3 regions of the Streptomyces sp. NPDC052016 genome follow, and region 3 is predicted to be linked to each of the others. Evidence: riboswitches for the same ligand, from Rfam matches in the RefSeq annotation. Region 3 holds a riboswitch; each other region holds the start of a gene.

Evidence for each region. Region 3 has a riboswitch for cyclic di-AMP ahead of ACIHAR_RS15130 (peptidoglycan DD-metalloendopeptidase family protein). Riboswitches for the same ligand answer to the same signal wherever they lie in the genome.
Region 1: it holds a riboswitch for cyclic di-AMP, as region 3 does, so the genes downstream of both, ACIHAR_RS16075 (NlpC/P60 family protein) here and ACIHAR_RS15130 (peptidoglycan DD-metalloendopeptidase family protein) in region 3, are expected to answer to the same signal.
Region 2: it holds a riboswitch for cyclic di-AMP, as region 3 does, so the genes downstream of both, ACIHAR_RS30145 (C40 family peptidase) here and ACIHAR_RS15130 (peptidoglycan DD-metalloendopeptidase family protein) in region 3, are expected to answer to the same signal.

The regions. Positions count from the first base shown of each region.
Region 1 covers NZ_JBIUBX010000011.1:161,923-166,046, forward strand. Annotated here, with positions in the region: gene ACIHAR_RS16075 (NlpC/P60 family protein) at 30-1,199, opposite strand; cyclic di-AMP (ydaO/yuaA leader) riboswitch at 1,207-1,382, opposite strand; gene pcrA (DNA helicase PcrA) at 1,994-4,124, shown strand, end outside.
Region 2 covers NZ_JBIUBX010000027.1:90,312-94,435, forward strand. Annotated here, with positions in the region: gene ACIHAR_RS30135 (ATP-dependent Clp protease proteolytic subunit) at 7-642, shown strand; gene ACIHAR_RS30140 (hypothetical protein) at 650-958, shown strand; cyclic di-AMP (ydaO/yuaA leader) riboswitch at 1,339-1,517, shown strand; gene ACIHAR_RS30145 (C40 family peptidase) at 1,521-1,994, shown strand; gene ACIHAR_RS30150 (ATP-binding protein) at 3,003-3,461, opposite strand; gene ACIHAR_RS30155 (helix-turn-helix transcriptional regulator) at 3,676-4,124, shown strand, end outside.
Region 3 covers NZ_JBIUBX010000010.1:216,142-220,265, reverse strand. Annotated here, with positions in the region: gene ACIHAR_RS15135 (DUF6250 domain-containing protein) at 1-117, opposite strand, end outside; gene ACIHAR_RS15130 (peptidoglycan DD-metalloendopeptidase family protein) at 393-1,400, opposite strand; cyclic di-AMP (ydaO/yuaA leader) riboswitch at 1,405-1,562, opposite strand; gene ACIHAR_RS15125 (alpha-galactosidase) at 1,869-3,941, opposite strand.

The DNA.
Region 1 (4,124 bases), on a different contig from region 3:
AGGCTCCCGGTGGGGGCGGGCCCGGTCCGTCAGGCCGGCCGGACCACGCTGTGGATCGACGACTCGCCGTCGTAGTACACCGACTCCTCCCGCACGTACGCCCCCGGCTTCGGCGCGTGGATCATCATGCCGTTGCCGATGTAGATGCCGACGTGGGTGACGTCGTCGTAGAAGAAGATCAGGTCGCCCGGCAGGGCGTTGGCGAGGGAGACGGTGGTGCCCGCGTCGACCTGGTCGTAGGTGGTGCGCGGGAGGGTGACGCCGGCGGCCTTCCAGGCGGCCTGGGTGAGGCCGGAGCAGTCGTAGGACTCAGGGCCCGTGGCGCCCCAGACGTACGGCTTGCCGATCTGGGCGCGGGCGAAGGCGAGCGCCTTCTCGGCCTTGGTGGCGTACGAGGCGTCCGAGGACGAGGAGGACGACGACGAGGACGACGTCGAGCCGCTCGTGTTCGAGGAGCTGTCGCTCTCCTGCCGCGCGGCCGCGGCCTCGGCCGCCTGCTGCTCCGCGAGTTCCGCGGCCTTGCGGGCGGCCTCCTGCTGCTTCTGCCGCTCGATCGCGGCGAGCCGCGCCTTCTCCTCCGCCGTCAGCTGCGACAGCAGCGCACGCGCGGTGCTGAGCTTCTTCTGGACGGTGGCCTTGGCGGTCTTGAGGTCGTTCTGCGAGTCGGTGAGCGTCGCGAGGCTCTGCGAGGCCTCCTGACGCTTCTTCATGGTCTCCGACTGCTCGGTGAAGTAGTCGTCGACCGCCCCCTTCTGCCGCTCGGTCAGCCGGCCCATCAGCTGCGTCCGGTCGAAGTAGTCCTGCGGGGAGTCCGCGAGCAGGAAGGTCGCCGTGTCGGGCGCGGAGGTGCCGGTGCGGTACTGGGCGGCGGCGAAGGAACCCAGCTGCTCCCGTGCTTCGTTGAGCTTCTGGGTGCGCTGGGCGACGTCGTCGAGGAGGGTGTCGACGCGCTTGCGCTGCTTGGTCGTCTTCTCCTTGGCGGCGTTGTACTTCTCGGTGGCCGACTCCGCCTGGCGGTAGAGGTCGTCGACCTTCTTCTCCACCTCCTCCAGGCTCGGCTTGCCGTCGGCGGACGGGGCGGCTTCGGCCGTCTGGGAGAGCAGGGCCACCGAGGTGAGAGCGGCGGTGGCGAGTGCGGGTGTGCGTATGCCTGCTACGCGCGTACCCGCGGGGCGCGGCTTGCGGTGCTGCGACGCCAAGGGAGGCGACTCCTTCCATCGTCCGCCTACCGGGTTAGCTGTCGGGTTCGGGCGGGTGCTTCGGAAGGGTTGCCCTACGGCCGCTTCCCCGAAGGGATGTCGGGCCGATTCACCCCAAGGTCTCGGTGGGTCCCCGGCTCCGGCTGCCGCGAGGGGGCGCGCCGGACTCGGCGGAGGCCGCGCGGCCCGGCGAGGTTCGCCGGTGGGGGTCGTACGGCCTGTCCGGCACGGTAGCCAACTCGTGTGGTCCCTGTGAAGGTTGATGGGTGATATGCCCGATACATTTTCGTGACCTTCGGTCAAGGCTTGGCTCCTGGTGATCACCCCGGGGGGATATGGGGCGACTGATCCGCATTTCCTCCACTGTGGAGACGTCCGCCCGCTTCCGGCGCCGGCTTCCCGTGCTTCACGGGCGCGAGCGGTGGTGACGCCGGGGGCGGCAGGGGTGCGGTGTGAGGGGCGCGGGAGCGTCGCGGACATGTCGACGGAAGCCCGGGTGCCGTCTTCCTGTGGGTGGGATGCGCCCCCATGAAGGTGCCGCACTCGGCAAGAGATCACCGGTGTTCGGTCGCTGGCCGCGTCGGCGGCCGATCGACTCTCGGCGGTCGGTCATGTTCTGTTGTCCGGACAAAGTGGCGCCTCCCGCACGTCGGCGTCTGTGTCCTTCACCACCTCCCGGGCAAGGCGTCCGACCCGCCTCCGGGCTGGGGGCCGATGCGCTGTGCGGTCGCGCCTCCGCGATGTTTCCGGGACGGCGGCGGGTTGTCGGTGGGGCACCCTAGACTCGGAGAGCGATGAGCAGCCTCTTTGACGACAGCTTCCTGGCGGACCTCCAGGCCCCGCGCGGCCACGAGGAGGAACCCCCGCCTCCGCCCGAGGACGATCACGCTCCGGAGTCGATCCCGGACGATCTGTTCGGCGGGAAGTTCGACGTGCCCCCGGACCGGGACGGCTACTACCGCGACGGTGCCCCGCGCCCGGCGATCGACGCGGCCGCGCTCCTGGAGGGGCTCAACGACAACCAGCGCGCCGCCGTCGTCCACTCCGGCACCCCTCTGCTCATCGTCGCCGGTGCCGGCTCCGGCAAGACGCGCGTGCTCACCCACCGCATCGCCCACCTGCTCGCCGAGCGCCATGTCCACCCGGGCCAGATCCTCGCGATCACCTTCACCAACAAGGCCGCGGGCGAGATGAAGGAGCGCGTCGAGCAGCTCGTCGGCCCGCGCGCGAACGCGATGTGGGTGATGACCTTTCACAGCGCGTGCGTGCGCATCCTGCGCCGCGAGAGCAAGAAGCTCGGCTTCACGTCGTCGTTCTCGATCTACGACGCCGCCGACTCCAAGCGCCTGATGGCCCTGGTCTGCCGCGACCTGGACCTCGACCCCAAGCGCTTCCCGCCGAAGTCCTTCAGCGCCAAGATCAGCAACCTGAAGAACGAGCTGATCGACGAGGAGGACTTCGCCGCCCAGGCCACCGACGGCTTCGAGAAGACCCTCGCCCAGGCCTACGCCCTCTACCAGTCGCGACTGCGCGAGGCGAACGCCCTCGACTTCGACGACCTGATCATGACGACGGTCAACCTGCTCCGCGCCTTCCCCGACGTCGCCGAGCACTACCGCCGCCGCTTCCGGCACGTCCTGGTCGACGAGTACCAGGACACCAACCACGCCCAGTACGCCCTCGTCCGCGAGCTCGTCGGGACCTCCGAGCACCCCGTCGACGTACCGCCCGCCGAGGACGACGTCCCGCCCGCAGAGCTGTGCGTGGTGGGCGACGCCGACCAGTCGATCTACGCCTTCCGCGGCGCGACCATCCGCAACATCCTCCAGTTCGAGGAGGACTACCCGGACGCGACGACGATCCTGCTGGAGCAGAACTACCGCTCCACCCAGACGATCCTCTCCGCCGCCAACGCGGTCATCGAGCGCAACGAGTCCCGCCGCCCCAAGAACCTGTGGACCAACGCGGGCACGGGCGCGCGCATCACCGGCTACGTCGCGGACACCGAGCACGACGAGGCACAGTTCGTCGCCGACGAGATAGACCGTCTCACGGACGCGGGCGAGGCGAAGGCCGGCGACGTCGCCGTCTTCTACCGCACCAACGCCCAGTCCCGTGTCTTCGAAGAGGTCTTCATCCGCGTCGGTCTGCCCTACAAGGTCGTCGGCGGCGTCCGCTTCTACGAGCGCAAGGAGGTCCGGGACGTCCTGGCCTACCTGCGCGTCCTCGCCAACCCGGAGGACTCCGTCCCGCTGCGCCGGATCCTCAACGTGCCCAAGCGCGGCATCGGCGACCGCGCCGAGGCGATGATCGACGCCCTGTCCCAGCGGGAGAAGATCAGCTTCCCGCAGGCGCTGAAGCGCGTAGACGAGGCGTACGGCATGGCCGCGCGCTCCACGAACGCCGTGAAGCGGTTCAACGCGCTGATGGAGGAGCTGCGCACGATCGTCGAGTCGGGCGCCGGCCCGGCGACGGTCCTGGAGGCCGTGCTCGAACGCACCGGGTACCTCGCCGAGTTGCAGGCCTCCACCGACCCGCAGGACGAGACCCGCATCGAGAACCTCCAGGAACTCGCCGCCGTGGCCCTGGAGTTCGAGCAGGAGCGCGGCGAGGGCGCGGCGACGCCAGGAGCTGCCGCCCCCGGGGGCACGCTGGCCGAGTTCCTGGAGCAGGTGGCACTGGTCGCCGACTCCGACCAGATCCCCGACGAGGACGAGGACGGCTCGGGCGTCATCACCCTGATGACCCTGCACACCGCCAAGGGCCTCGAATTCCCCGTCGTGTTCCTGACCGGCATGGAGGACGGCGTCTTCCCGCACATGCGCGCCCTCGGCCAGACCAAGGAGCTGGAGGAGGAGCGCCGCCTGGCCTACGTCGGCATCACGCGCGCGCGGGAGCGGCTCTACCTGACGCGGTCCGCGATGC
Region 2 (4,124 bases), on a different contig from region 3:
GTTGCCATGAACCGACCGCCCACCCGCCACGTCCTGCCCGAGTTCACCGAACGCGCGGGATCCGGGCACCGGACGCTGGATCCGTACTCCAAGCTCCTGGACGAGCGGATCATCATGCTCGGGACACCGGTCGACGACACCGCGGCGAACGACGTGATGGCGCAGCTCATGTACCTGGAGCACAAGGACCCGGACCGGGACGTCTCGCTGTACATCAACTCCCCCGGCGGCTCGTTCAGCGCCATGACGGCCGTCTACGACACGCTCCGTTACGTCACCTGCGACGTGGAGACCGTCTGCCTGGGCCAGGCCGGCGCCTCCGCCGCCGTACTGCTGGCCGCGGGCACACCGGGCAAGCGGTACGTGCTGCCGGGCGCGCGCGTGGTGCTCCGCCAGCCGGCCCTGCCCGAGCCGATCGAGGGCCAGACCAGTGACCTCGCCGTCCGGGCCGCGGAGTTGACGCGCGTCCGCGCCCGCCTGGAGGAGATGCTCGTCCGGCACACCGGGCGCGGTGCGGAGCAGGTCTCCGCGGACCTCGAGCGGGACCGCGTCCTGGACGCACGGGAGGCCGTGGAGTACGGGCTGGCGGACGGGATCGTGCCGACCCGGCGCGTCCCGCACGGCGCGCCGGACGCGAGGTAGGCCGCCCGTGCTGCCTCCCGAGCTGCCCCCGCTGCCGGCGCTGACCCGGGCCGAGGCCGAGCTGATCGACCGTTACCTGGAGGTGGTCGACCTGCTGGGCCGCATCAACCCCGCCCACCACGGCGACACCTACCGCGGACTGCGCGCCGCCCAGGCGCTGGTCGGCCGCGCGGCCGCGCTGCGCGACGCGCTGACGCTGATGCACCAGCGCGGCGAGAACGAGCTGCACGCGCCGACGTTGGCGCGGGCGCTGCGCGTCCTGGACGGGGAGCGCCGCACGGCGCGCGTCACGGTGCCCCCGCTCCCCGACAGTTGACGCAGGCGCGTCCGGTCCGGGCGGTGTTCGCGGAGAGCGTGACGTCCGGACCGGAGCCGAAACGCACCAAACGACGTACCCCTGTTCGGCGTATCCCTGGCCGCTTTTTCCAGCCCACACGGGTTGCGCGATTGCCGGGGCCCGACACCGGAACGAAAGGTTCCTGCGCAGGTCCGGGGGCATTTCGTCTCCTTGACATCTGACCGGTCATCAGGGTGTCCACCCGAACGGGTGAGTGGTGAGTAACCCCACAAATCCCCGGTTGCGTTGGGATTTTCGGACATCGGTGCGCCAAGATCCCTGTCTGACGACAAGCCCCCGCCACAAGCGGCGGGGCGGTCCGGGCGGACGCCGAGTCCTGCCGCCGCCCGGATGACCGGTCGACAGAAGTGCATCGGCAGGAGTGGAGGACCCAAGCAAGCCGGGTCGCCGGGACGGTCGACTCCCCAGGGAGGCGCCGGGCCGAGCAGCCCTTGGGGTGAAGCCGCAGCAGCGGCCGGGCAACTTCGCCAGCCCGAATCCGACAGGTCATCCTTCACAGGCGGCTGACGAAGGGTTGCGCATGACTGCGCTCAATCGTGTCCCGTCGCTCATGGCCCGGGCCGGTACGGCCTCGGCCTTCGCCATCGCCGCCGTGGGCGGCTCGATCGTGGTCCCGGGTGTCGCCTCCGACGCCTCGGCCGCCACCGCTGCGACGAAGGCGCTCCAGGTCGCGGCCTCCAAGAAGGGTTCGCCCTACAAGTACGGGGCCACGGGGCCGAACAGGTTCGACTGCTCCGGGCTCACGCTGTACTCGTACAAGAAGGCGGGCAAGAAGCTGCCCCGTACGGCGGCCCAGCAGTACAACAAGACCCGCCACATCTCGGCGAGCAAGCGCAAGGCCGGAGACCTCGTGTTCTTCCACTCGGGGTCGTACGTCTACCACGTCGGGATCTACGCCGGTAAGGGCAAGATCTGGCACTCGCCGAAGACCGGGGACGTGGTCCGGCTGCAGAAGATCTGGACCAAGAGCGTGTGGTACGGCCGGGTCAAGTGATCTTCCGGGGCGGTGGCGGTGACCTGACGCGCCGCCGCCGCCCCGGAACGCACGCTGGTGCATGGACGGCGGTGCGGGGCGAGAGGGGTGCTCGGAGCGGGCTGTGCGGCCGGGAGCGGCGGCTTCTCGGCCACCGGCCAGCTCACGTCCGCCGTCCGCCGTCCGTCATCGGCCGGCGGGCGCCCGCGTCGCCCGACCCGCCGTGGGCGGACCGGCGGGACCGCCGCAGGACTCCGGCGACATCCGGGGTTTTCTCGCCCCCGCCGCCCCTGCCCTTTCCCGACCTCGGGGGCTGCCGCCCCCGACCCCCCGCATCGGCCCTGAACGGGCCTCGTCCTCAAACGCCGGACAGGCTGAAGTCGCCGTACCCGGCACCACAGCCGAGCCGCATGCTGGGGCAGCCGCACCCGCCCGACCGCGGGCAGTCGTGCCGCTGGGGCGGCACGAGTGGGCGCGGACGACACCCGCAACACCAGGCAGCGCGACACCCCCCAGCGCGACGCCCCACCAGCCAGGGCAGCCACACCCGCCCAACTGCGGGCAGTCGTGCCGCTGGGGCGGCACGGGTGGGCGCGGACGACACCCCGCAACGCCGGGCTGCGCGACACCCCCAGTGCGACCCCACCAGCCAGGGCAGCCGCACCCGCCCGACCGCGGGTAGTCGTGCCGCTGGGGCGGCACGGGTGGGCGCGGGCGGTACCCCGCAACGCCGGGCTGCGCGACACTCCCCCCGGGACCGAGCGCGGCGCCTTGTCAGTGCGGGGCTGTGACACGGGCGGGGAACGACTGCCGGGGCACCGATGTCAGAGGCCTCGTCGGCGCCGCCCCGTGCGTGGCAGCCGTCCGCCGGCGCCTCTGTGGGCGGTAGCCGCTCCGTGGGCGTCCCCCGCGCGGCAAGCCGCTCCGCGGGCGCCCGTGGGCTCGTCCAGAGGTCGCCGGCGACTTCCGCCGGCGCTTCGGCGGTCAGGTGTGTCCCTGCGCGGACGTCGGGACCGTCACCCGTGTGGGTCAAGGGTCTTGTTGGCCGGCGGTCGGCACCGGTTCCGCGGTGACCGACCACGGGAGGTGGATGGAGACGGTCTTGCCTCCCTCGCGGGTGGGGCGGACGCGCAGTTTGCCGCCGCACTCGGCGGTCAGCCAGCGGATGATCACCATGCCGCGGCCGTTGTCCTGCTGGACGGCGGCCGGCAGGCGCTTCGGGAAGCGCGGGTGGCTGTCGGTGACGCCGATGCGCAGCTGCTCGTCCCGGTCGAGCACGAGGTCCACCGTGAAGGTGGGTGACTGCCCGAAGGTGTGCTGTACGGCGTTGGTGGCGAGTTCGGAGACGATGAGGCGGATCGTGTCCGCCGCCTCCGTCTCGGCGGGGAGGCCCCACTCCCCGAGGGTGGTCAGCACGAACGCGCGGGCCGTGGACACCGAGGCGGGATCGCTCGGCAGAGTGACGGATGCTTCCAGATGGTCTGCCATGGCGACGTCGTCCCTTTCCCACGGGACCGGAGTCCGACACGGTGCGGATGGTTCGAGTACGGTCCCGGACTGGTGCTTCGTCGTCAGACTGCCACTGCCGCGTCCGTCACGGGTGGCGATCCACCAAGTTATGCATATATCTGTCGCCCGATGCGGTGAACTCTGCTACGGCAGAGCGTATTTGGACGGCCCGGAAGCTGTAAGGAGAACGCCCATGCAGCACGGTCCCGCGGTGCGCCGCCGGAAACTGGGCGCCGAACTGCGGGCCTTGCGCGCCCGCGTGGGTCTCACCAGTGGTCAGGCGGCCCGGCTCGTGGGCTGGCACCAGTCGAAGGTGAGCCGGATCGAGACCGGCACCAGCGGTACGAAACCGGCCGATGTGCGGTTACTCCTCGACGCCTACGGTGTGACCGATCCCCAACTGCGTGAACTGATGCTCGCGTTGGCGGGATCGGTCGAGAGTGGCGGACGGGACCACTGGGTGCATGCCTACCGCGGGGTGCTGCCGCCCGCCTACCGGGACTTCATCAGCCTGGAGTCGCAGGCCACCGCGATGCGCACGCTGGAGACGACCGTGGTGCCGGGGCTGCTCCAGACGCCCGAGTACGCGCGAGCGGTGACCCGGGCCGCCGTCGAGGGCGTCGACGAGGAGCAGGTGGACAC
Region 3 (4,124 bases):
CCGGTGGCGGGGCGCGGCGGCGGCGGGCGCGGGCGCGGGGGCGGGGGGCGCGGGGGCGAGGGCGGCCAGGGCGGCGCCGGCGGCCAGGGCGCCGAAACCTCTGCGGGTGGTGGTCACGGGACACGGCTCCTTCATGCGCGGCAGAAAGCGCTTGCTCGACGGTGATCACTGTGTCCGCACACCGCCCCGGCTGTCGATACCCCCGCGCGTTCCGCCATGAGTCCGCAATGCCGCGGTCACCAACCCGGGTGCAACGCTTCGATGCGCCCCCAGGCGGGCTTCGGCCGGCCCGGGATCGCCGAGCGGACCCGGCGGCGCGTACGCCGAAGGCCGGACCCGGGATCGGGGTCCGGCCTTCGGCGTGCGTGTCGGACGGGTCGCCGCGCGGAGGGTCAGCGGACGGAGAGGCCGTGCGTGCGGAGGTAGGCGACCGGGTCGATGTCCGAGCCGTAGTTCGGCGTGGTGCGGATCTCGAAGTGCAGGTGCGGGCCGGTCACGTTGCCGGTCGCGCCGGACAGGCCGATCTGCTGACCGGCGGAGACGGTCTGGCCGGCCGAGACCGAGAGCGAGGACAGGTGGGCGTACTGCGCGTAGTAGCCGTCGGCGAGCCTGATGACGACCTGGTTGCCGTACGCGCCGCCCCAGCCCGCGGAGACGACGGTGCCCGCGCCGACGGCCTTGAGCGAGGTGCCGGTCGGGACGACGAAGTCGACGCCGGTGTGGTAGCCGCTGGACCACATGCTGCCGGACATGCGGTACGGGGTGCCGACGGTGGCGCCGGCGACGGGGAGGCTGGAGCCGCTGGAGGCGGCGGCGCTTCCGGCGGCCTGGGCGGTCGACGTGTTCGACGACGAGGACTGCGAGGACTGGGAGGCCTTCGTCGACTGCGAGGCCTTCGACGACTGCGCCGACTTCTGGGACGTCGCCGACTTCGAGGACCCGCCGGCCTTCGACGAGGAGGAGGAACCGGACGTGGCCGACGGCGACTTGGTGGCGCCGGTCGTGGCCTTCTTGCCGATCGACAGCTTGAGGCCGGGGTGGATCAGCGACGGGTCGCCGCCGACGGCCTCGCGGTTGTCCTCGTACAGCCGCTGCCAGCCGCCGCTGACGTTCTGCTCGTCCGCGATCTTCGAGAGGTAGTCGCCGGCCCGCACCGTGTACGTCCGGGTGCTCGTGGCGGCCTTCGACCCGTCGGCGCTCTGCTGCGCGACCGGCACGGTCTGGACGGCCTTCTCCGGCATCGAGGAAACCGACCGGGCCGCCGACTCGGCGGGCGCCGCCTGGGCGCCGGCGGCGCCGATGAGCGGGAGGGCGAGCGCGGCGCCGCCGGTTCCGGCGACGGCGATGGAGCGGGTGAAGCGCTGGGTCTTCGGGCGGCGGTGCTTACCCTTCGCGGGCATGACGAATTCCTCTCCGGCGCCTGCGAGGTGAGCTGTCGGGTGCGGGCTGGAGATGCCCGGCCGCGCCGAGGCACGGCTTTACCCCTAGCCGTTCCGGAGACCGGAACAGGCGGTTCTACCTGTGGGTCCCCCGCTCCTGCCGTGCACGGGTGAGTGTGTGCGGGCTCCGGGCGGCGGCAGGATTCGGCGTCCGTCCGGATTGGTGTGGAACGTAAGCGACCACGACGCACAGGGACAAGCAGAGGTTGTACCCGTCACGCCGTTCTCTTGATCCGCTGTGGGAATTCCCGGTCACCCTCCGTGCATCACACGGCCCGCAATTCACCTAACACCCCTGAGAAACAGCAGAATTATGTGAGCATGACGGGCGACGCACGGTCACGAATATGACGCTCCTCACGTGACACGTCTCCAGGTTTCCTTATTACACAGCGAGTTGTAACGAAGGATTCAATTCGGACAGATCTCTCAGATGCGACGCAGACGGATAACCGCCGCATCGAGGTCACCGCGCAGCCCGGTACGCAACCCGTGGTGCAGCAGCACCGCACCCCGGTGCACTTCGCCCGTTTCGAGGCATTCGTACGCCGCCGCCGGGTCGAGGCCGCGCAGCCGCAGCGCCGGCACGGGTTCTCCGTAGCGCTGCGCCTGGAGCCAGGCGAGAACGACGGTCTCGCCCCCGCGCACGTACTGCACGGCACTCAGTCCGCCCTCCGGGGGCCGCAGCCGGTAGAGGTCGCCCCGCTGCACCAGGGGCCTGATCTCCTTGTAGAGCTCGACCCAGCGCCGCGCCTCGGCGAGCTCCTCCTCGGTCCACTCGGAGAGGTCGCCGCCGACGCCGAGCACGCCCGCCATCGCGCTGACGAACCGGAAGCGCAGCGAACTGGCCCGGCCGTTGAGCTGGGTGTTGGGGCTGTCGGTGACCCAGGCGGCCATCACGCGCGCGGGATGCACCTGGCTGAAGCCGTGCTGGATGGCGAGCCGGTCCAGGGGGTCGGTGTTGTCGGAGGTCCACACCTGGTCGGTGCGGCTCAACACGCCGAGGTCGATCCGGCCGCCGCCGCCCGAGCAGGACTCGAAGGCGACGCCGGGGTGGGCCGCCCGCAACCGGTCCAGCAGGGTGTACACGCCACGCACGTGGTCGACCCAGAGCCGCTGCGGATAGGCGTCGTCCGGCCAGCCCGCGTCGGTGAAGCAGCGGTTGAAGTCCCACTTGACGTAGTCGATGGGCGCGCTGGACAGGAGCGTGTCGAGCTGCTGCCACAGGTACTCCTGGACGTCCTCGCGCGCGAGGTTGAGGACGAGCTGATTGCGCAGTTCCGTCCGCTTTCGTCCCGGTTGGAACTGCACCCAGTCGGGGTGCGCCCGGTACAGGTCGCTGTCGGGGTTGACCATCTCCGGCTCGACCCAGATGCCGAACTGCATCCCCAGCTCGTGCACGTGGCGGGCGAGCGGCGCGAGGCCTTCGGGGAAGCGGTCGGGGTTGGGGTGCCAGTCGCCGAGCCCGGCGTGCTCGCCGGTGCGCGCCCCGAACCAGCCGTCGTCCACCACGAACAGTTCGACGCCGATGTCCGCCGCGCGGCGCGCGAGGGCCGTCTGCTGCTCCTCGGAGATGTCGAAGTAGGTGGCCTCCCAGGAGTTGAACAGCACGGGCCGGTCCCGCCCGGCGTCCGGGATGACGTACGCGCGCTGGTAGGCGTGCCAGGCGCGGCTCGCGCCGCCGAAGCCGCCGTCGGTCCACAGTCCGGCGAAGACGGGCGTGGTGAAGGACTCCCCCGCCGCGAGCCGCAGCAGGCCGGAGTCGTCGTATCCGGCGCCGCCGGTGATCTGCACCCGCGCGTCGGGGAGTTGGGCCACGGCGATCCGCCAGGAGCCCGACCAGCCGAGCGCGCAGCCGTAGACCTCGCCGCGCTCCTCGGTCGCGTCGGTGTCCAGGGCGACCCAGGGCAGGTGCTGGTGGCCGGTGTGGCCGCGGCGGCTGCCGATGACCTTCTCACCGTAGGTGAGCGGGGCCCGGGCGAGGCGGGACTCGGCGGCCCAGCGGCCGTGCAGCTGGGACAGGCGCCAGCCGTCGCGGTCGGGCAGGGTCCAGGTCGCGGAGTCGGCGCGCAGCAGTTCCAGGTGCTCCTCGCCCTCGTTGACCAGGGTCGCCCAGCGTTCCACGACGTCGTCGCGCATCCGGTAGTGGAGGGTGACGGCGAGGCCGGCGTCCCGGAAGCGCAGCCGCAGCTCGTCGCCCTCGGTCTCGTGCCCCGCGAAGGACCACTCCGTGCCCCGCCGTTCGGCGGTGCGCACGGACAGGGCGGGCCGTACGAAGCGGGCGCCGCCCTCGACCGGGTACTCCTCCCGGCCGTCGAGCGGGGACTCGAAGGGCCAGTAGTCCGGCAGCGGGCGCACGGCGAGGGCCTCGGCGTCGGCGAGCGCGAGCCGCGGGCCCCAGTGCAGGTGCACGAGCTCGTCGGCCTCGGTGACATGGACGGCGTAGCTGCTGGCGGGCCCCGAGAGGAGCCAGGTACGGCCGTCGGCGGCGGACTCGGGCATCACAAACCCCCACTGATTCGAACAGGTGCGATCAAGCACCAACATCATCAGGGGCCGGTGTCCCACGGGGCAAACTTGTGACCACCCGTCACGAACAGGGGCGGGGCCGCGCCCCTGTGGGCAACCAGACACCTCTCACCCGCGGGCGACCGGTTGCCCCGTGAATCCTTGTCGTATCGTCGG